DNA from 2 places in the Streptomyces sp. 2114.4 genome. Region 1 is predicted to be linked to the other one. Evidence: riboswitches for the same ligand, from Rfam matches in the RefSeq annotation. Region 1 holds a riboswitch; the other holds the start of a gene.

Evidence for each region. Region 1 has a riboswitch for S-adenosylmethionine ahead of thrC (threonine synthase). Riboswitches for the same ligand answer to the same signal wherever they lie in the genome.
Region 2: another riboswitch for S-adenosylmethionine. It lies ahead of CFW40_RS08985 (aminotransferase class V-fold PLP-dependent enzyme); the one in region 1 lies ahead of thrC (threonine synthase).

Annotation. Positions count from the first base shown of each region.
Region 1 is NZ_FYEY01000001.1:4,819,845-4,829,596, reverse strand. Features, by position in the region: gene CFW40_RS36270 (lasso RiPP family leader peptide-containing protein) at 1-4, opposite strand, end outside; gene CFW40_RS21300 (hypothetical protein) at 208-1,632, shown strand; gene groL (chaperonin GroEL) at 1,891-3,516, opposite strand; gene CFW40_RS21290 (cold-shock protein) at 3,946-4,149, opposite strand; gene CFW40_RS21285 (MoaD/ThiS family protein) at 4,573-4,851, opposite strand; gene thrC (threonine synthase) at 4,975-6,258, opposite strand; SAM riboswitch class I at 6,276-6,434, opposite strand; gene CFW40_RS21275 (glucosyl-3-phosphoglycerate synthase) at 6,604-7,566, shown strand; gene CFW40_RS21270 (hypothetical protein) at 7,814-8,422, shown strand; partial or broken gene CFW40_RS38200 (GntR family transcriptional regulator) at 8,516-8,701, opposite strand; gene CFW40_RS21260 (trehalose-6-phosphate synthase) at 8,781-9,752, shown strand, end outside.
Region 2 is NZ_FYEY01000001.1:2,064,400-2,074,151, forward strand. Features, by position in the region: gene CFW40_RS08985 (aminotransferase class V-fold PLP-dependent enzyme) at 115-1,494, opposite strand; SAM riboswitch class IV at 1,677-1,794, opposite strand; gene trpD (anthranilate phosphoribosyltransferase) at 1,886-2,950, opposite strand; gene CFW40_RS08995 (ubiquinol-cytochrome c reductase cytochrome b subunit) at 3,113-4,750, opposite strand; gene CFW40_RS09000 (ubiquinol-cytochrome c reductase iron-sulfur subunit) at 4,747-5,811, opposite strand; gene CFW40_RS09005 (c-type cytochrome) at 5,808-6,617, opposite strand; gene CFW40_RS09010 (heme-copper oxidase subunit III) at 6,695-7,315, opposite strand; gene CFW40_RS09015 (hypothetical protein) at 7,580-7,981, shown strand; gene CFW40_RS09020 (Ig-like domain-containing protein) at 8,020-9,294, opposite strand; gene CFW40_RS09025 (cytochrome c oxidase subunit 4) at 9,429-9,752, opposite strand, start outside.

The DNA of each region.
Region 1 (9,752 bases):
CCATGATCGAAACCTCCAGGTTCTTGCGTCCCCCGCACCCTCCAGTGGGCGCGAGGCAGACGGCCGTACCGGGCCGAACGGCAGGGCCGGGGGAACCGCTTTGGACCCCGCCGCTCGGCCTGATAACCAGTCAACCCACGGCCGGGGTAGGGCGGTACGGTGGCGGGCAGGGCAAGCGGTATATCGGGTATACGGGCAGGTGCTCCCATGGTCACGCGCACGCCAAACCAGCAGCTCAAAGAGCTCGTCGCCGCGTCCGGCCTGACCTACGCGGCCATGGCCAAGGCAGTGCGCGCGGTGGCCGCCGAGTGCGGCACGGCTTTACGCACCAACAAATCGACCGTCGAGCACTGGATCGCCGGCGTCACGCCCCAAGGCGACACCGGCCGCTACCTCGCCGTCGCGCTGTCCAGGCGGCTCGGCCGCCTGCTCACCCCTGCCGACCTCGGACTGGCCCAGCCGGACGAGGATGACAGCATCGGGCTGGCCCTCGGGGACGACCCGATCGACGCCCTACTGCCGATGTGGAGGTTCGAGTTGGACCGCCGCCGCTTCCTCACCACCTCCGCTTACTCGGTGGCCGCCGCCGCTTTGCCCCTGACCTACGTACAGGAGATCGCCGACCGCACCGCCGCGGCCCGCAGCGGCCACACCGTCGGCATGGCCGAAGTCGCCGCCGTGCGCGACATGGTGCGCGTCTTCTCCGAGATGGACGAACGCCACGGCGGACAACACGGTCGCAGCGCGCTCGTGCAGTACCTGCGCGACGACGTCGCGCCACTGTGCCGGGGGCGCTTCCGCACCGAGGAACTGCGTCAGCAGATGCTCTCCGCTGCCTCCCGTGGCGTGCACCTGCTGGGCTGGAAGTCCTACGACGCAGGCCAGCAGGGCCTCGCGCAGCGCTATTACCTTCAGTCCTACGCGCTCGCCGTCGAATCCGGCATCACCGGGCACGACGGCTTCGTAATGCGCACGATGGCCATGCAAGGGCTCAAGTTGCACCGGCCCGAGCACTGCCTCGGCCTGGCAGAGACGGGACTGAACCGCGCCAAAGGCAAGGTCGACGCCCAGACCGAATCCCTCTTCCGCGTCGTCCACGCCCACACCCTGGCCAAGTCCGGACAGCGCACAGCCGCCCTCGCCGAAGCCGAGCGGGCGAGCGCCCTGCTGACCGCCGACCCCGGCGACGAAGTGCCTTTCTGGGCCCTGGCATGGGGCCTCCAGCCGCGTCGGTTTACTCGCGCAACGCCAAGGTCTACGAGACGCTCGGCGACCACCGCACCGCCGCCGAGCACTACGACCGCGCCGCCGGTGCCCGCCCCGCGGGCACCTACGCCCGCATCGTCGCCCTGGACCTGGTCGCCGGCGCCGAAATGCAGCTCAAGCGCGGTCAGATCGAGCAAGCGTGCACCACCTGGAACCGAGCCCTCGACCACATGGACGGCGTACGGTCCGTGCGCACCCGCAAGGCCGTGGCCCGCATGCGCGGCGACCTCGCCCGATTCCGCGCCCGCGGCGTACGCTGCGCGGCCGAACTGGACGAACGCGCCATCGACTTCCTCGCCGGCGCCTGATCCGACGGGTGGCTCCGCCTCCACTCGGTACGTCATCACTGGCCTCGGGCCGCTCTGAGAGCAGCGCTCGCCCCGGACACGATCCGCGTCCTTTATCTGCATTCGGCGCCCCGGGCATCCAAGAGGCGCGAGCGGCCCTCGCCGGGCCGGACGTCACTGTGTAGTGAAGCGTCTGTGCGAAAGACACGTCCCAGCCGCAGCCGACGCCGGACGCCCCCGAAAACGCCGCCGGGGCGGCACCCCCTGGGAGGAGGGTGCCGCCCCGACGTACGTCTGGACGTGCGGTCCGGGAGGACCAGCGTCTGATCCGCGAGGATCAGAAGTCCATGTCACCGCCCGGCATGCCGCCCGGAGCGCCCGCCGCGGCGGCCTTCTCCGGCTTGTCGGCGATGACGGCCTCGGTGGTGAGGAACAGCGCCGCGATGGAGGCGGCGTTCTGCAGCGCGGAGCGCGTGACCTTCGCCGGGTCGATGATGCCTTCGGCGATCATGTCGACGTAGTCGCCGGTCGCGGCGTTGAGGCCGTGACCCACGGGCAGGTTGCGCACCTTCTCCACCACGACGCCGCCCTCAAGGCCGCCGTTGACGGAGATCTGCTTGAGCGGGGCCTCCAGCGCGAGCTTCACGGCGTTGGCGCCGGTGGCCTCGTCGCCGTCCAGGTCCAGCTTCTCGAAGACCGAGGAGGCCTGGAGCAGGGCCACGCCACCGCCGGCGACGATGCCCTCCTCGACGGCCGCCTTCGCGTTGCGAACGGCGTCCTCGATGCGGTGCTTGCGCTCCTTGAGCTCGACCTCGGTGGCGGCACCGGCCTTGATGACGGCCACGCCGCCGGCCAGCTTCGCCAGGCGCTCCTGCAGCTTCTCGCGGTCGTAGTCCGAGTCGCTGTTCTCGATCTCGGCGCGGATCTGGTTGACCCGGCCCTGGACCTGCTCGCTGTCGCCGGCACCGTCGACGATGGTGGTCTCGTCCTTGGTGATGACGACCTTGCGGGCGCGGCCGAGCAGTTCGAGACCGGCGTTCTCCAGCTTGAGGCCGACCTCCTCGGAGATGACGGTGCCACCGGTGAGGATGGCGATGTCGCCGAGCATGGCCTTGCGGCGGTCACCGAAGCCCGGGGCCTTGACGGCGACGGACTTGAAGGTGCCACGGATCTTGTTGACGACCAGGGTCGACAGGGCCTCGCCCTCGACGTCCTCGGCGATGATCAGCAGGGGCTTGCCCGACTGCATGACCTTCTCCAGCAGCGGGAGCAGGTCCTTCACGTTGCTGATCTTCGAGTTGACGATCAGGATGTACGGGTCGTCGAGCGCGGCTTCCATGCGCTCCATGTCGGTCGCGAAGTACGCCGAGATGTAGCCCTTGTCGAAGCGCATACCCTCGGTGAGCTCCAGCTCCAGACCGAAGGTCTGGGACTCCTCGACGGTGATGACGCCTTCCTTGCCGACCTTGTCCATCGCCTCGGCGATCAGCTCGCCGATCTGGGTGTCAGCGGCGGAGATGGAGGCGGTCGAAGCGATCTGCTCCTTGGTCTCCACGTCCTTGGCCTGCTCCAGCAGGGCGGCGGAGACGGCCTCGACGGCGCGCTCGATGCCGCGCTTGAGGGCCATCGGGTTGGCGCCGGCGGCGACGTTGCGCAGGCCCTCGCGGACCAGAGCCTGGGCCAGGACGGTCGCGGTCGTCGTGCCGTCACCGGCGACGTCGTCCGTCTTCTTCGCGACCTCCTTGACCAGCTCGGCGCCGATCTTCTCGTACGGGTCCTCGAGCTCGATCTCCTTGGCGATGGAAACACCATCGTTGGTGATCGTGGGGGCGCCCCACTTCTTCTCGAGGACGACGTTGCGGCCCTTGGGGCCGAGGGTGACCTTGACGGCGTCGGCGAGCTGGTTCATCCCGCGCTCGAGACCGCGCCGTGCCTCCTCGTCGAACGCGATGATCTTGGCCATGTGAAGTGGTCCTCCCGGACTGGGGTGGATTGCTCCGGACCGCGCTGGCGCCCGCGACGGACGGCCTGCAGACCTGTGTGGTTCCTTGCCCCACCCGGCCTACGGGCCTCACCGACCCGGTCCTTCTTTGTCACTCTCACTGGGAGAGTGCTAACGCAATGATTAGCACTCGCCCCCCGTGAGTGCAAGGCAGCTTCGAAGATGCCTCCCATCGGGGTGGCGCCCGAGCGGCGGAGGAATGACGGGTGAGCGCAGGTCCCCCGGGGTGCGCCGGCCCGCAGCCTGCGCCTGCTCCGCACCCGCCCGTCCGCCGACAGCGGACAGCGGTCGACGGGCGAGCCGACGGCCTAAGGCCGCCGCCGGCGGACAGCAGAAGGCCCGCACCCCTCAGGGGTACGGGCCTTCACTACGCAGCAGTCGGTCGGCGCCTCAGCCGGCCACCCGGACCATGTCCGCCTGCGGCCCCTTCTGGCCCTGCGAGATCTCGAACTCGACCCGCTGACCCTCCTCAAGGGTGCGGTAACCGTCCATCTGGATCGCGCTGTAGTGGACGAAAACATCCGCACCACCGTCGACCGCGATGAAGCCGTACCCCTTCTCCGCGTTGAACCACTTGACGGTGCCCTGAGCCATGCCTAACTCCCCTATTACTGGCCCTTGCGCAGGACCGCACTCCGCGGACCCGGGTCAGACCTCACCCCATGAAAGCCCTGTGGGGTGTGCGCCGGAACGCGTCGACCGCCGCTGAATGTATCTGCACAGATGCCCAGCGCAACAGGTCAATCGGACGAGAATTCTGGGGCCGGAGAATCGGCTATATGCGGCGAAATCCCGGTTCTCCCGGGCAAGTCGGGCCGGGCATAGCTCACCTAAGCGACAAATGTTGCCCACACTTTGGGCACAACTGATCGCGATCTCATATGCGTTCGGCACACGCACGCGCTATAGCGGAGGGGTATCACCCCAATGGTATCTCCTTTCACAACATGGAATTGCCCCGTCCGCTTTCTGGCGGACGGGGCAATTCCGGTCAAGCAGGCCAAGAATTGGCGCAAATCAGCAGCCTCCGGCCACCGCCGGAATGATCGAGACTCCCGCACCGTCCGGGGTCGGCGTCTCCAGACCCTGCTCGAAGCGCACGTCGTCGTCGTTGACGTAGACGTTCACGAAGCGGCGCAGCTTGCCGGCGTCGTCGAGCACCCGGGCGGCGATGCCCTGGTGGTTCTGCTCCAGGTCGGCGATCACCTCGGAGAGGGTCGCGCCCTCGGCGGCGACCTCGGCCTGGCCGCCGGTGTACGTGCGGAGAATGGTGGGGATGCGGACCTTCACGCTCATGGTTCTGCCTTCCGGGTGTTGCGGAGTACGAGTTCGGGGACGGTGGCGCGGCCTCGTGGCGGACGGGTCGGCAGCCTCGCGGCGGAGGTGGCCCGGCCCCGTGCGCGGACGGGGCCGGCGGCCTCAGCCGGCCAGGCCGGCCGCGCGGAACGCGTCCAGGTCCGGACGGATCGTGGCCGTGGGCCCGGAGGTCGGGGCGACCGCGTCCAGCGTCTTGAGGCCGTCACCGGTGTTCAGGACGACGGTGGTCAGGGACGGGTCGAGCACGCCGTCCTCGATCAGCTTCTTGGTCACGCCGACGGTCACGCCGCCCGCGGTCTCCGCGAAGATGCCTTCCGTCCTGGCCAGCAGCTTGATCGCGTCCACGATCTGCTCGTCGTTGACGTCCTCGACCGCGCCGCCCGTACGGCGGGCGATGTCGAGCACGTACGGGCCGTCGGCCGGGTTGCCGATCGCCAGCGACTTGGCGATGGTCTTCGGCTTCTGCGGGCGGACCACGTCGTGCCCGGCCTTGAAGGCCGCGGACACCGGGGAGCAGCCCTCCGCCTGGGCGCCGAAGATCTTGTACGGCTTGTCCTCGACCAGGCCGAGGGCGATCAGCTCCTTGAGTCCCTTGTCGATCTTCGTGAGCTGCGAGCCGGACGCGATCGGGATGACGATCTGGTCCGGGAGCCGCCAGCCCAGCTGCTCGCAGATCTCGTACGCCAGGGTCTTGGAACCCTCGCCGTAGTAGGGGCGCAGATTGACGTTGACGAAGCCCCAGCCCTCGCCCAGCGGGTCGCCGATGAGCTCGGAGCAGAAGCGGTTGACGTCGTCGTAGTTGCCCTCGATGCCGACCAGGTCACCGCCGTAGACCGCGGCCATGACGACCTTGCCGGCCTCCAGGTCGTGCGGGATGAACACGCAGGACTTGAAGCCGGCCCGGCGCGCCGCGGCGCCGACCGCACCGGCGAGGTTGCCGGTCGAGGAGCAGGAGAGGGTGGTGAAGCCGAAGGCGCGGGCGGCCTCGACGGCGATCGCCACGACGCGGTCCTTGAAGGAGTGCGTCGGGTTGCCCGAGTCGTCCTTGACGTACAGACCGCCGGTGACGCCCAGCTCGGCGGCGAGCCGGTCGGCCTGGACGAGCTTGGTGAAGCCGGGGTTCAGGTTGGGCTTGTCGGCCACGTCGGCGGGGACGGGCAGCAGCGGGGCGTAGCGCCAGATGTTGTCCGGACCGGCCTCGATCTGCTTCTTCAGGCCCTCGGGGTCGCCGCTCGGCAGGTCGTACGCGACTTCGAGCGGCCCGAAACAGTCCTGGCACGCGAAGATCGGGCCGAGCGGATTGCGCTGTCCGCACTCGCGGCAGGACAGCGCGACAGCGGGGCCCAGAGCGACGGTGGGGGTGTTTTCGGTGACTTGCACAGCCATGGAGGCGAGGCCCTTTCTCCTCATCTTCCTCGCGGCGAATCTCGCCACGAGACGGATTTGGCACCTTCCCTAGCCGGGAGCCTCGCGCGCGGGACGTCAGCGTCCTTGCGGCAAGACCGGCTGGAGGGTTGCCGGGGCTTCAACGGGCCGTATCCCTCTGCCCCTCTGGATGAGCGGTATGGCGCTGGGCCGAAACCCAGGCGTTTGTGGCGCGGACCCCGACATGCGACGGTCATCCGCGTTGTTCAAGACTGTAACCGACGGCACTGACGGTTGAGATAGTCGTCCGAACCGCGAGATGGATCACAAGGCCGCCGATCCGGCGGCGACCGAGGAGTCGTAGACGTGCTGGAAGAGGTGGAGCGCTGGCTGAGCAGCCGCTCCTGGTCCGCCGCGGACCGCCCGCTGGGGCAGCTGCTGGAGGCGAAGCACCAGTCGGGCCGCACGGTCAGTGTCGTCCTGCCGGCGCTCGACGAGGAGGCCACCGTCGGGGCGATCGTGGCGGTGATCCGCGCCGAACTGATGACCGGGCCGGTCCCGCTCGTCGATGAGCTGATCGTGCTGGACTCCGGCTCCACCGACCGGACCGCCGAGGTCGCCGCGGCGGCCGGCGCCCGGGTGGTCCCCCGCGACAGCGTCCTGCCGCGGCTGCCGGCCCTCCCCGGCAAGGGCGAGGTGCTGTGGCGCTCCCTGCTGGCCACCACCGGCGACATCGTCTGCTTCATCGACGCCGACCTGCGCGAATTCTCCGCCGCCTTCGTCTTTGGGATCGTCGGCCCGCTGCTGACCGATCCGGACATCCAGTTCGTGAAGGCGATGTACGACCGCCCGCTGGAGACCGGCACCGAGGGCGCCGGCGCCGGCCAGGGCGGCCGGGTCACCGAGCTGGTCGCCCGCCCGCTGCTGAACCTGCACTGGCCGCAGCTGGCCGGCTTCGTCCAGCCGCTGGGCGGCGAGTACGCGGCCCGCCGCTCCCTCCTGGAACGCCTCCCCTTCCCCGTCGGCTACGGCGTCGAGCTCGGCCTGCTCGTCGACGCCCTGCACACCGTCGGCCTCGACGCCCTCGCCCAGGTCGACGTCGGCGTCCGCAAACACCGCCACCAGGACGGCCAGGCCCTCGGCCGAATGGCCGCCGCGATCTACCGCACCGCCCAACTCCGCCTGGCACGCGGCCACTTGGTACGCCCCCGGCTCACCCAGTTCGACCGCGGCACCGACGGCTTCGTCCCCCGCACGACGGACGTGGACACCGAGGAGCGTCCGCCGATGGCCGAAATCCCGGAGTACGCGGAGCGGCGGGCGGCGTGAGGGCCGGCACCCCTCGGCCTCCACGGCTGGCGGGTGACGGCTGACGGGTGACGGCATCCGAAGCCGCACCCCGGGCGTGTCGCCGATGCCGACCCCAGCCCTCTGACCTGGCGGATCCGGGTGTCAGGCGGCCCACCTCCCCGAAGTCCCAGGAGGGAAACCCATATTCGCTTACCAGCGAGTAGTCGGGCCTATTAGGGTGGCAGCGTTCTTGATCATTCCGATCTGACCAGGGGGAAGTCTGTTCATGCGTATCTCTACGGGGAAGATCCTCACCGCCGTGACGGCAGTGGGGGTGCTGGCCACTGCGACGCCCGCTCAGGCGCAGTCGGCCGACTCGGCGCAGCAGCCCGTGACCAAGGCTGCCGCCACCTCCGCGGGCACCGAGGTCGCGGCGGCGGGCCTGCGCAAGCTGTACGACGAGCGCTTCACCGTCAAGCCCAACAACGCGCACTACCCGGGCCTCAGGGTGAGCCCGGCCAAGGCGATGCAGTCGCTGAAGCACTGCTTCAACTGCACGTTCCCCGTCAAGGGGGCGCCCAAGAAGTTCCCGAAGGAGAACCAGCGCCTCAACCTTGAGGCCTGCGCCGCCTTCTTCGCCTGCAAGGACGCTCCGGTGCGCTACCACGGCCTCGGCAGCATGAAGAACGCCTGGTACTTCACCGCGGAGAAGGGCCACTTCGACGGCCAGGGCTCGAAGGTCTACTTCAACTTCTACACAGGCTCCAAGGGCTACCTGGAGCTCCATGTCGAGGGCTACGTCACCCACCCGAGCGTGCCCGACTCGCTCAACAAGCGCTTCGCCCTCGAAAAGTGGCAGGACTTCGCCCACAACATGGGCGTCGAACTCGACTGATCCCCCCGCCCACCGCGGAGGGCACGCGTCACCACCACTGCGCCCCCGGTCCCTGGCCTGCCCGAACCGGCCAGGAACCGGGGGCGCTCCCCGTTCCGGACTGTGCGGCGCGGCGTCCACCAGGTCACGGTCCGGGACATCGGCCGACCAGACCGACCGTCCCTCACCCCATTGCTCCCGAGCCAGCCGCGGGACGCCACGGCGCCGGACCGGCTGGAACGCCCGCACGAAGACCCCGGCACCCTTGCGGGCCTCGGCAAGCCCCTCCGAGGTGAGCACACGAGGAGTGGTCACCCGGCCGCGTCTCTTGGCCGCTTCCGTACGTTTGCGCGGATCCGTGGCGGGTTACTGTCGCGACATGGTGTCCGAGCGCAGTGCGGCTGCCCCTGTGGGGGCCGAGGTTCTTGTTGCGTCCAATCGCGGGCCGGTCTCCTACGGCCTGGCGGAGGACGGCACGCTCACCGCGAAGCGGGGCGGGGGCGGGCTGGTGTCCGGGCTGTCGGCCATCGGGCCCGATGTGGATGCGGTGTGGGTGTGTGCGGCGCTCGGTGACGGGGACCGGGAGGCCGTACGGCGGACGGGTGGTGCGCTGGAGCCGGGGGACACCGGCGGGCAGCGGGTGCGGATGCTGGGCATTCCGGCCGAGGTGCATGCCGCCGCCTACAACGGCATCGCGAACTCCGTGCTGTGGTTCGTCCACCACATGCTGTACCAGACACCGCTGGAGCCCGTCTTCGACGCGGAGTTCCGGGCGCAGTGGGCGTCGTACGAGGCCTACAACCGCACTTTCGCCCAGGCGCTCGCCGACGAGGCCGCCGCGGGTGCGGCGGTGCTGGTGCAGGACTACCACCTTTCCCTGGTCCCGGGGATGCTGCGGGCGCTGCGGCCCGACGTACGGATCGCCCATTTCTCGCACACGCCATGGGCGCCGCCGGAGTACTTCCGGATACTGCCGGACGACATCGCCGAGCAGTTGTTGCGGGGGATGCTGGGCGCCGACCGGCTGGGGTTCCTCACCCACCGCTGGGCGAACGCGTTCCGCGCCTGCTGCGCCGAGGTGACCGGCGGCACCGAGAGCACCCGGATCGGTGTGCACGGGCTCGGGGCGGACGCCGGGTTCCTGCGCGAGCGGTCGCAGCGGGCGGACGTCCACGAGCGGATGGCCGCCCTGCGGGAACAGATCGGCACGGGGCCCGACGGGGCGGCGCGCAAGACCGTCGTGCGGGTGGACCGGACGGAGCTGTCGAAGAACATCGTGCGGGGGCTGCTCGCCTACCGCGAGCTCCTGGCCGGGCACCCGTCATGGCACGAGCGTGTCGTGCATGTCGCC
Region 2 (9,752 bases), 2.8 Mb from region 1:
CACGGCGGGAAAGCCGACAACGTGCGGCGCGCCGCAACGCGCAACGGCGACAGACCACCACGGCGGGAAAGACAAAAACGTGGGCCCGAAGCAAAGCGCAGCGGAACGTGGGAATCAACCCGCGCTACGCGCGGGAACGCAACGGCCGTCCTCAGTGCGGTAGTTCCAGGTGGCGCCGTCCGTCACCAGTTCCTTGACCGCTCGGAGAAAGCGGTCAACATGCTCATCCGGCGTGCCAACGCCAAAGCTGACGCGGATGGCGTTCAGCGAGCGCTCGCCGGGGGCTGCCTCCGGGGCGCCGCACTCCCCGGGGTCCTGCGGCTCGCTGCCCAGCAGGGTCCGTACGAGCGGGTGGGCGCAGAACAGGCCGTCGCGGACGCCGATGCCGTACTCCGCCGAGAGTGCCGCGGCGAAGTGCGAGCTGTTCCAGCCCTCGACGACGAAGGAGAAGACGCCCACCCGTGCCGCGTCCTCGCCGAAGAGGGAGAGCACGTTGACCTCGGGCACCTCGGCCAGGCCGGCGCGGAGGCGGGCGATCAGCTCCTGTTCGCGGGCGACCAGGCCGTCGAAGCCGGCCTCGGTCAGGGCCTGGCAGGCCGAGGCGATGGCGTAGGCGCCGATGACGTTGGGCGAACCGGCCTCGTGCCGGGCGGCGGTGGTGTGCCACTCGACGTCGACTCCGCCGTCCGTGCGCCGGGAGACCTTGCGGCTGGCGCCGCCGCCGGCCAGATACGGTGCGGCGGCCTGCAGCCAGTCCGCGCGGCCGGCCAGGACACCGGCGCCGAAGGGCGCGTACAGCTTGTGCCCGGAGAAGGCGACCCAGTCGACGTCCAGCTCCGCGATGTTCACGGGGTGGTGCGGGACGAGCTGCGCCGCGTCCAGCACGATGCGCGCGCCGTGCGCATGCGCGGCGGCCGCCAGCTCCCGCACCGGCCACAGCTCACCGGTCACGTTGGACGCACCGGTCACACAGACCAGCGCCGGGCCGTAGGGGTCGCGCTCGGCCAGCGCCTTCTCCAGGGTGTCCACCGCCTGCCGCGGGGTGCGCGGCGCGTTGAGGTAGGTCACCGCGACATCCGGGCGCTGCTCCCAGGGCAGCAGCGAGGCGTGGTGCTCGGTCTCGAAGACGAAGACCCGGGTGGCCTGCGGGAGGACGGAGGCGAGCAGGTTGAGGGAGTCCGTGGTCGAGCGCGTGAAGACCACCTGGTCTTCGGCTCCACAGCCCAAAAACTCCGCGATGGTCCGGCGGCTGTTCTCGAAGAGGTCGGTGGAGAGCTGCGAGAGGTACCCGGCGCCGCGGTGCACGCTGCCGTAGTAGGGGGCGTAGGCCGCCACGTCGTCCCAGACCCGCTGCAGGGCGGGGGCGCTGGCGGCGTAGTCCAGCGCGGCGTAGTCGACCTCGCCGCCGGTCACCAGCGGGACGCGGACGTCCCGGCCGAGGACGGGCAGCGGGGCACAGACGGAGCGGTTGGCGGCAACGGCGGAAACGGACATGGCGAACTCCCGTAAGAGGCAGGTGAATTCGCTGCGGGGCGGAGCGCGTCGGGTGTGCGCACAGCGCACGGCAGGGCGCCGCAGCGGAAAGGAAAAAGGGATGCGGAAAAGGGGCCGTCGAGCCCTATCGCATTCGCTGATTCACGGAAGTTCTCCCTCGGGGACCAGGATCCCTGGCGAGGGATCCGCGCTTGCCGCAGACCTCGCTGCCTACGGCCTGGTCATCACCCGGGGCACCCCGCCACGGAAGGAGGGTTGCCGGACAGCGGGCCGGGGCCTGCATCGCTGTCACTCGTGACCTGCGCAGAATCATGCCATACGGGCAACATCACGCAAGCCCCGGTCCGTATACCGGACCGGGGCTTGCGTCACACGCTGCGTCACCGGGCGCTCAGGTGTTGCTGGCGGTCACCCAGCGCTCCAGGGCCTGCCGGGCCGCCCCCGAGTCGATCGCGGCGGCGGCCCTGTCGATACCGGCCCGGAGCTGCTGGGCCAGCGGGGCGTCGGAGGGCTCCAGCGCGACCAGCGCCGCCGCGGAGTTCAGCAGCACCGCATCGCGCACCGGACCGGTCTCCCCGTCCAGCAGCCGGCGGGCCACCTCCGCGTTGTACGACGCGTCGGCGCCGCGCAGCGCCTCCACCGGCACCAGGTCGATGCCCACGTCGCGCGGGTCGAAGGCCTCCTCGCGCACCGTGCCGTCCCGGACGATCCAGACCCGGGAGGTCGCGGTGGTGGTCAGCTCGTCCAGGCCGTCGTCGCCGCGGAAGACCAGCGCCGACGAGCCGCGCTCGGCGAGCACTCCGGCGAGGATCGGCGCCATCCGGGCGTCCGCGACGCCGGTCGCCTGGGCGCGGACCTTCGCGGGGTTGGTCAGCGGGCCCAGCACGTTGAACGTCGTCCGGATGCCGAGCTGGCCCCGGGCGTTGGCGACGTGCCGCAGCGAGGGGTGGAACTTCACCGCGAAGCAGAAGGTGATGCCCGCTTCCCGGGCGACCTCGGTGACCCGCTGGGGGGTGAGGTCGAGGTTGACGCCGAGCTTTTCCAGCACGTCGGAGGCGCCGCTGGCCGAGGACGCCGCGCGGTTGCCGTGCTTGACGACCTTGGCGCCGGTGCCGGCCACCACGATCGAGGACATCGTGGAGATGTTGACCGTCTTGGCGCCGTCGCCGCCGGTGCCGACGATGTCCACGCTCGGTCCCGGCACCTCGATCAGCCGGGCGTGCTCGTACATGGCCCGGACGAGCCCGGAGATCTCGGCGACGGTCTCGCCCTTGGCCCGCAGCGCCACCGCGAAGCCGGCGATCTGCGCGTCGCCGGCCTCGCCCCGCATGATCCGGTCCATCGCCCATGCGGTGTCCTCCGCGGCGAGGTCCCGGCCGTCGAGCAGGGCGTTGAGGATGCCCGGCCAGGTGTGGGCCGCCACGCTGTCGCCGCCGAGGGGGGTCGCAACGTTCATGGTCCACACTCCTGATTTGTCTCCTGCTTGTGCGTTCACCCTATCGAGCCGCCGGGCAGGCCGGAGGGCCCCGTCCGATTGGGGTCTCCCCTGCTCCTTAAGAGCTTGGGGAACGGACGGGGCCCTCTGGGTGGCGTGGTGCGCTATGAGGCGCCGCGGTGATCAGTGGTGGCCGTGGCCGCTGGTGATCTCCTTGTACTCCTCGACCGTGGGCTTGGCGATGACGCTGTCCTCGCCGTAGTAGCTCTTGGAGAGCTTGGCCCGCAGCTTCTGCGAGCGCGACACCTTGCGTGCCACACCGTTCTCGTCGACCTCGGGGCCGAGCTCGATCGGGGCGGGCTGCTCGTGCTGGGTGAGCACGTGCAGCTGCTCCTGGTCGAGCGGCTCGTGGACCTCGATGAACTCACCGTGCGGCAGGCGCTTGATGATGCCGGACTCGCGGCCGTGCAGCACCTTGTCCTTGTCGCGGCGCTGCAGACCCAGGCAGATCCGCTTGGTGGCGATGAAGGCCAGCACCGGTCCGACGAAGAACGCGATCCGGACGAACCAGGTGATCGAGTTGATCGACAGGTGGAAGTGGGTGGCCCACAGGTCGTTGCCGCCACCGATCAGCATCACGAAGTACGCGACCAGCCAGGCGACACCGAAGCCGGTACGGGTCGGGACGTTGCGCGGGCGGTCCAGGATGTGGTGCTCGCGCTTGTCGCCGCGGACCCAGGACTCGACGAACGGGTAGACCGCGATCGCGACCAGTACCAGCGGGAAGATCAGGATCGGGACCAGCACGCCCAGGTTGAGGGTGTGGCCCCAGAAGTTCCACTCCCAGCCCGGCATGACACGCACCAGACCCTCGGCGAAGCCCATGTACCAGTCGGGCTGGGCGCCGGTGGACACCTGGTCGGGGCGGTACGGGCCGATGGCCCACACCGGGTTGATGCTGGCGATCGCGGCGATGGCGGCGATCACACCGAAGACCAGGAAGAAGAAGCCTCCGGCCTTGGCCATGTAGACCGGCAGCAGCGGCATGCCCACGACGTTGTTGTTGGTCTTGCCGGCACCCGGGAACTGGGTGTGCTTGTGGTAGAAGACCAGGATCAGGTGCGCCACCAGCAGGCCGAGCATGATGCCCGGCAGCAGCAGGACGTGCACCGTGAAGAACCGCGGGATGATGTCGTGCCCCGGGAACTCCCCGCCGAAGATGAAGAACTGCAGGTACGAGCCGACCAGCGGCATCGCCAGGATGACGCCCTCGATGAACCGCACACCGGTGCCGGAGAGCAGGTCGTCGGGGAGCGAGTAGCCGGTGAAGCCGGTGAACATGCCCAGCACGAACAGCAGGAAGCCGAACAGCCAGTTGACCTCGCGCGGCTTGCGGAAGGCGCCGGTGAAGAACACCCGCATCATGTGGACCATCATCGCGGCCAGGAAGACCAGCGCGGCCCAGTGGTGGATCTGCCGGATGAGCAGGCCGCCGCGCACGTCGAAGCTGATGTCCAGCGTCGACTCGAAGGCCTGGGTCATCCGGATTCCCTGCATGGGCACATAGGAACCGTGATAGGTCACCTCGGCCATGCTCGGGTGGAAGAACAGCGTCAGGTAGACACCGGTCAGGATGATGATGATGAAGCTGTAGAGCGCGACCTCACCCAGCATGAAGGACCAGTGGTCCGGGAAGATCTTGCGCATGTTGGACTTGGCGAGGCTGTAGATGCCCAGCCGTCCGTCCGCCCAGTCCGCGATCCGCTCGCCCCGTGGCGCCGGGCCACGGCGTGTGCTGGTCGCGGTTGTCTCGTTACTCATCCGCGCTCCCAGAAGCTCGGGCCGACGGGCTCCTCGAAGCCGCTTGCGGCCTCCAGGAAGCCGTCCTTCTCCGTGATGTGCAGCTGCGGCAGGGCGTGTCCGGCCGGACCGAAGATCACCCGACCACCGTCAGAGAGGTCGAACGTCGACTGGTGGCACGGGCAGAGCACGTGGTGCGTCTGCTGCTCGTACAGGCTGATCGGGCAACCCACGTGGGTGCAGATCTTCGAGTACGCCACGATGCCCTCGTGCGACCAGGAGAGTTCGTGCTTGTCCTTGATGTCCTGCGGCTGGATCCGCACGAGCATCAGGGCGTCCTTGGCGATCTTCTCGGCGAACTCCTCGTCGTTCTCCTCCAGGCCCTCGGGCTTGGCGAACGTCAGGGAGCCGACCGCGATGTCCTCGGGACGCAGCGGGAGGTTGGTGGACTGGTTGACGAGCCGGACGCCCTTCTTCCAGTTCGTGGTGCGCAGCTTGTTCCCGGGCAGCGGGCCGAGGTCGCGCAGCAGGACGACGCCGGAGAGCGGCACCAGGGCCAGCGCACCGAACATCGTGTTGCGGACCAGCTTGCGGCGGCCGATCTGCGACTCCTTGGCACCCGCCGCGAAGTCCGCCATGACCTTGGCCTTGACCTCGGGGGCGGCCTCGATCGGGTGACGCTCGTCGGCGACCTCCTCGTCCGACATCAGCGTGCGGGCCCAGTGGACCGCACCGGCGCCGATGCAGAAGAGCGCCGCGCCGAGGGTCAGACCGAGCGCGAAGTTCAGCGCGCTGATGTGACCGATCGGCCAGATGTAGACGATCTTGTCGATCGGGATCGCCACATAGGAGGCGATGAAGGCGACCGTCGCCACCATCGACACCACGAAGAGCAGCGCGACGGTGCGCTCGGAGCGCTTGGCGGCCCGCTCGTCGATGTCCTGGGCGCGGTGCTCGTGGGGCGGCAGGCCCGGGTCGGCGAACGGGTTCTCCGCCGTGGCCACCGCACCTTCGTGAGCCGTCTCCCGCTCAGTGGGAAGGGTTTCTTCTGGCACGTCTTCGTGTCGTCCAGTCTCGCTCATGACTTCTTGGCCTTCGTAGTCCGGGCTGCGACCCAGATGGCGACCGCGATCAGCGCGCCCAGGCCGAAGATGTAGCCGAAGAGACCCTCACTGACCGGACCGAGACCGCCGAGGTCAAGGCCGCCGGGGCTCTCGGATTCATCGCCGTTGACGGCGCCGAGGTACGCGATGATGTCCTTCTTGTTCTCCTTCGACAGCGAGCCGTCGCCGAAGGAGGGCATGTTCTGCGGGCCGGTCTCCATGGCCTCGTAGATGTGCTTCGGGTCCACGCCTTCGAGCGTCGGTGCGAACTTGCCGTCGGTCAGGGCGCCGCCCTTACCGGTGAAGTTGTGGCACTGCGCACAGTTGGTGCGGAACAGCTCGCCGCCCTTGCCGATGTCGGCACCGTCGGCGCTGTACTGCTCCTTGGAGGGCACGCTCGGGCCGGGGCCCAGCGACGCGACGTAGGCCGCGAGCTGGTCGATCTGGGCGTTGGTGTAGATGTTCTTCTTCCGCGGCACCTGGGCGCCGGGCTGCTGGGCCGGCATCCGGCCGGTGCCCACCTGGAAGTCCACGGCTGCGGCGCCGACGCCGACCAGGCTCGGGCCGTCGGAGGTGCCCTGACCGCCGGTGCCGTGGCAGCTGGCGCAGCCCACGGCGAAGAGCTTCTTGCCCTCCTTGACGGCAAGAGACTGGGCGGTGTCATCGGCCTGAGCCTTGTCCGCCGGCGCGAACGCGGCGTACAGCCCCCCAGTGACCGCCAGCGCGAAGAGTAGGACGACGAGCGCCGCCAGCGGATGGCGCCGTCGTGCGGAGAGCTTTTTCACGGATTACCCCGGTGTCAGGATCTTCTGCGTCGATGCTTTGGCTATGTCTGTCTGATATGCGGTATCGGTCGGACCGGTTACCGGATCAGGTAGATCGTGGCGAAGAGGCCGATCCAGACGACATCGACGAAGTGCCAGTAGTAGGACACGACGATGGCCGCGGTGGCCTGCGTGTGGGTGAACCTCTTGGCCGCGTACGTCCTGCCCAGGACCAGCAGGAAGGCGATCAGGCCGCCCGTCACATGCAGTCCGTGGAAGCCGGTGGTCAGGTAGAACACCGAGCCGTACGGGCCGGACGAGAGCGACAGGCCCTCGTGCTTGACCAGCTCCGTGTACTCGAAGACCTGACCGCCGATGAAGATCGCACCCATGATGAAGGTGACCACGAACCAGGCCCGGAGCTTCTTGACGTCGCCGCGCTCGGCGGCGAATACGCCGAGCTGGCAGGTCAGAGAGCTGAGCACCAGGATCGTGGTGTTGGTCGCGGAGAACGGAAGATTCAGCGCACTGGCGGATTCCTTCCAATACGCCTCGCCGGTCACCGATCGAAGGGTGAAGTACATCGCGAAGAGGGCCGCGAAGAACATCAGCTCGGAACTCAGCCAGATGATGGTTCCGACGCTGGTGAGGTTCGGCCGATTGACCGACGGGTGCGCGTGCCCGGTTTCTACTGTCGTTGCTGTCGCCACGACCGACATTATGTCGGTCGCTTATCCCGCCCTCACTCCGGGGGGTGCCGTTCGGTGTGTCAAGGACGTATGCCCTGCTCGTAAGGCCCAATTCCGGAGGTCGCCCGAAGGGGGGAAGCGCCGGGCGGCCCGTCGCCCGCCGGCCCGTCCCGGACCGGTCCTGACGGCCCGTCGGGCAGATCTTGGATCCGTTCAACCCCTCCTGCGGACACCCGCCGCGGGAGTAGCATCCGCCCCACCCGATGCTGTGCCGCTACGAAGCGTGGAGGAACGATGCAGGCGACTGCCACGGTGCTGGTCTACAGCGACAACGCAGGCACCCGCGAGCAGGTCCGGCTGGCGGCCGGCCGGCGCCCCGCCGCCGATGTGCCGCAGATCGAGATCCTGGAGTGCGCCACCGCGCCCGCTGTCCTCACGGCCCTGGAGCAGGGCGGTATCGACGTCTGCGTGCTGGACGGCGAGACCGCGCCCGCGGGCGGGATGGGCGTCTGCCGGCAGATCAAGGACGAGATCTTCCATTGCCCGCCGGTGCTGCTGCTGATCGGCCGCCCCCAGGACGCCTGGCTGGCGACCTGGAGCCGGGCGGACGCCGCGGTGACGCATCCGCTGGACCCGGTGGCCTTCGCGGACGCCCTGGCCGGCCTGCTGCGCCGCAGGAACCTCGTACAGGCCTGAGCGGCCGCTCAGGCCGCCCCAAAGCCCGCCGGGCGGTGTCAGAACTTGGGGCGCAGCCGGGCGTTGTCCGCGGGGTCCTGGACGCGCCCGGCGGCTCCCGTGGTGGTGTCGGCCTTGTTCTTGAGCGCGCTGCCCTCGCGCCATTCCTGCCAGGGCATGTTCCAGTCACCGAAGCCGTTGTCGAACGGCGTCATGGTGTCGCCGCTGCTGTTGACGACCTTGACGATGTCACCGATGCGCACATGGTTGAAGAACCACTGGGCGTTGCTGGTGGACATGCCCGTACAGCCGTGGCTGACGTTCGCCGCGCCCTGCGATCCGACGGACCAGGGTGCGGCGTGGACGTACTCCCCGCTCCAGGTCACCCGGGTGGCCCAGTGGACCGGCAGGTCGTAGGAGTCCCCGCTGCCGGCGGCGATGCCGACCGTCGAGCTGCGCATCCGTACGAAGCTCTCCTTGCCCAGGACGACCTTGACACCGTTGCGGGTGGAGAAGCCGGGCTTGCCGGTGGTGACGGGGATGGTGTTGATCGACTCACCGTTGCGCAGCACCGTCATCCGGTGGGCCGCCGCGTCGGTGATGGCCTCCACGCGGTCGCCGGTGGTGAGCTTCACGGGCTTGGACGGGCCGCCGTAGAGCCCCTTGGCGACCTTCAGGCCCGCCAGGTTGCTGTGCACCGAGATGGTGGCGTGCGCGGGCCAGTACTCCTTGGGGCGGAAGTGCAGCTTCTTGTCGTCCACCCAGTGCCAGGAGCCCTGCACCCGCGGCATGGAGTCGACCTTCAGGGCGCTCTCGACGACGGCCCGCGCCTGGGGGTCCTTGACCGGCTGGCTCAGCTCGGCGGTGACCGGCTGGCCGACGCCGTACTCCCCCTCCTTCGGGCCGAAGGTGGCGGTCAACTGGCCGTCGGCGCCGCGGGTGTTGACCACGAGCGTCTTACGGCCGGGTGAACCGTCCTCCTCCTCGGTGCTCACCCGCACCGTGTAGCGGCTGCCGGCGGCCAGCGGCGCCGTGGTGCGCCAGTGCCTGCCGTCGGCGCTCAGCTCGCCGCGTACGAAGCGTCCTGTGGTGTCGGTGGCGGTCACATCGGTGATCCGCGCGTCGTCGCCCTTGACGGACACCTCGAGCGGCTTGTCGGGGTCCGCTTTCTGGGTGCCGCCCGGGGGGTTGGCCGTGATCTGGCCGGCCGCGTCGTAGGGAGTGCCGGAGAGCGCTTCCGAATCCGAGCCCCCGCACGCGGTGGCGCTCACCGCAAGGGGCACGAGCAGGAGGCCGCAGCTCAGCACCGTCCGGGTTCGAGGTCTGTGACTCATGCCCCAAAAATATGAAGAATCACCTGTCCCAGCGCGCTGGAGGAGTGCAAACGGGTCTGCTCCCGGCCGCCAAACGAGGCGGGCCCGGACACCTGTTGAGGTGTCCGGGCCCGCCGTGGCGTCCTGCGCCGTGGTTACTGCGTGCGGTTCTCGCCGCGGTAGTACTCGAAGACCCAGCCGAAGAGGCCGACGAGGATCACCGGAGCCGAGAAGTACATCAGCCACCAGCCGAAGACCACGCCCAGGAAGGCGAGCGCGCCACCGACGGCCAGGGACAGCGGCTGCCAGCTGTGCGGGCTGAAGAAGCCCAGCTCACCGGCGTCGTCCGAGACCTCGGCGTTCTCGTTGTCCTGGGCACCCGCGTCGACCCGCCGGGCCGTGAAGGCCAGGTAGTAGCCCACCATGATGCACAGGCCGAAGGCGAGGAACAGTGCGGTGGTACCCGCGGGCTCCTTCGA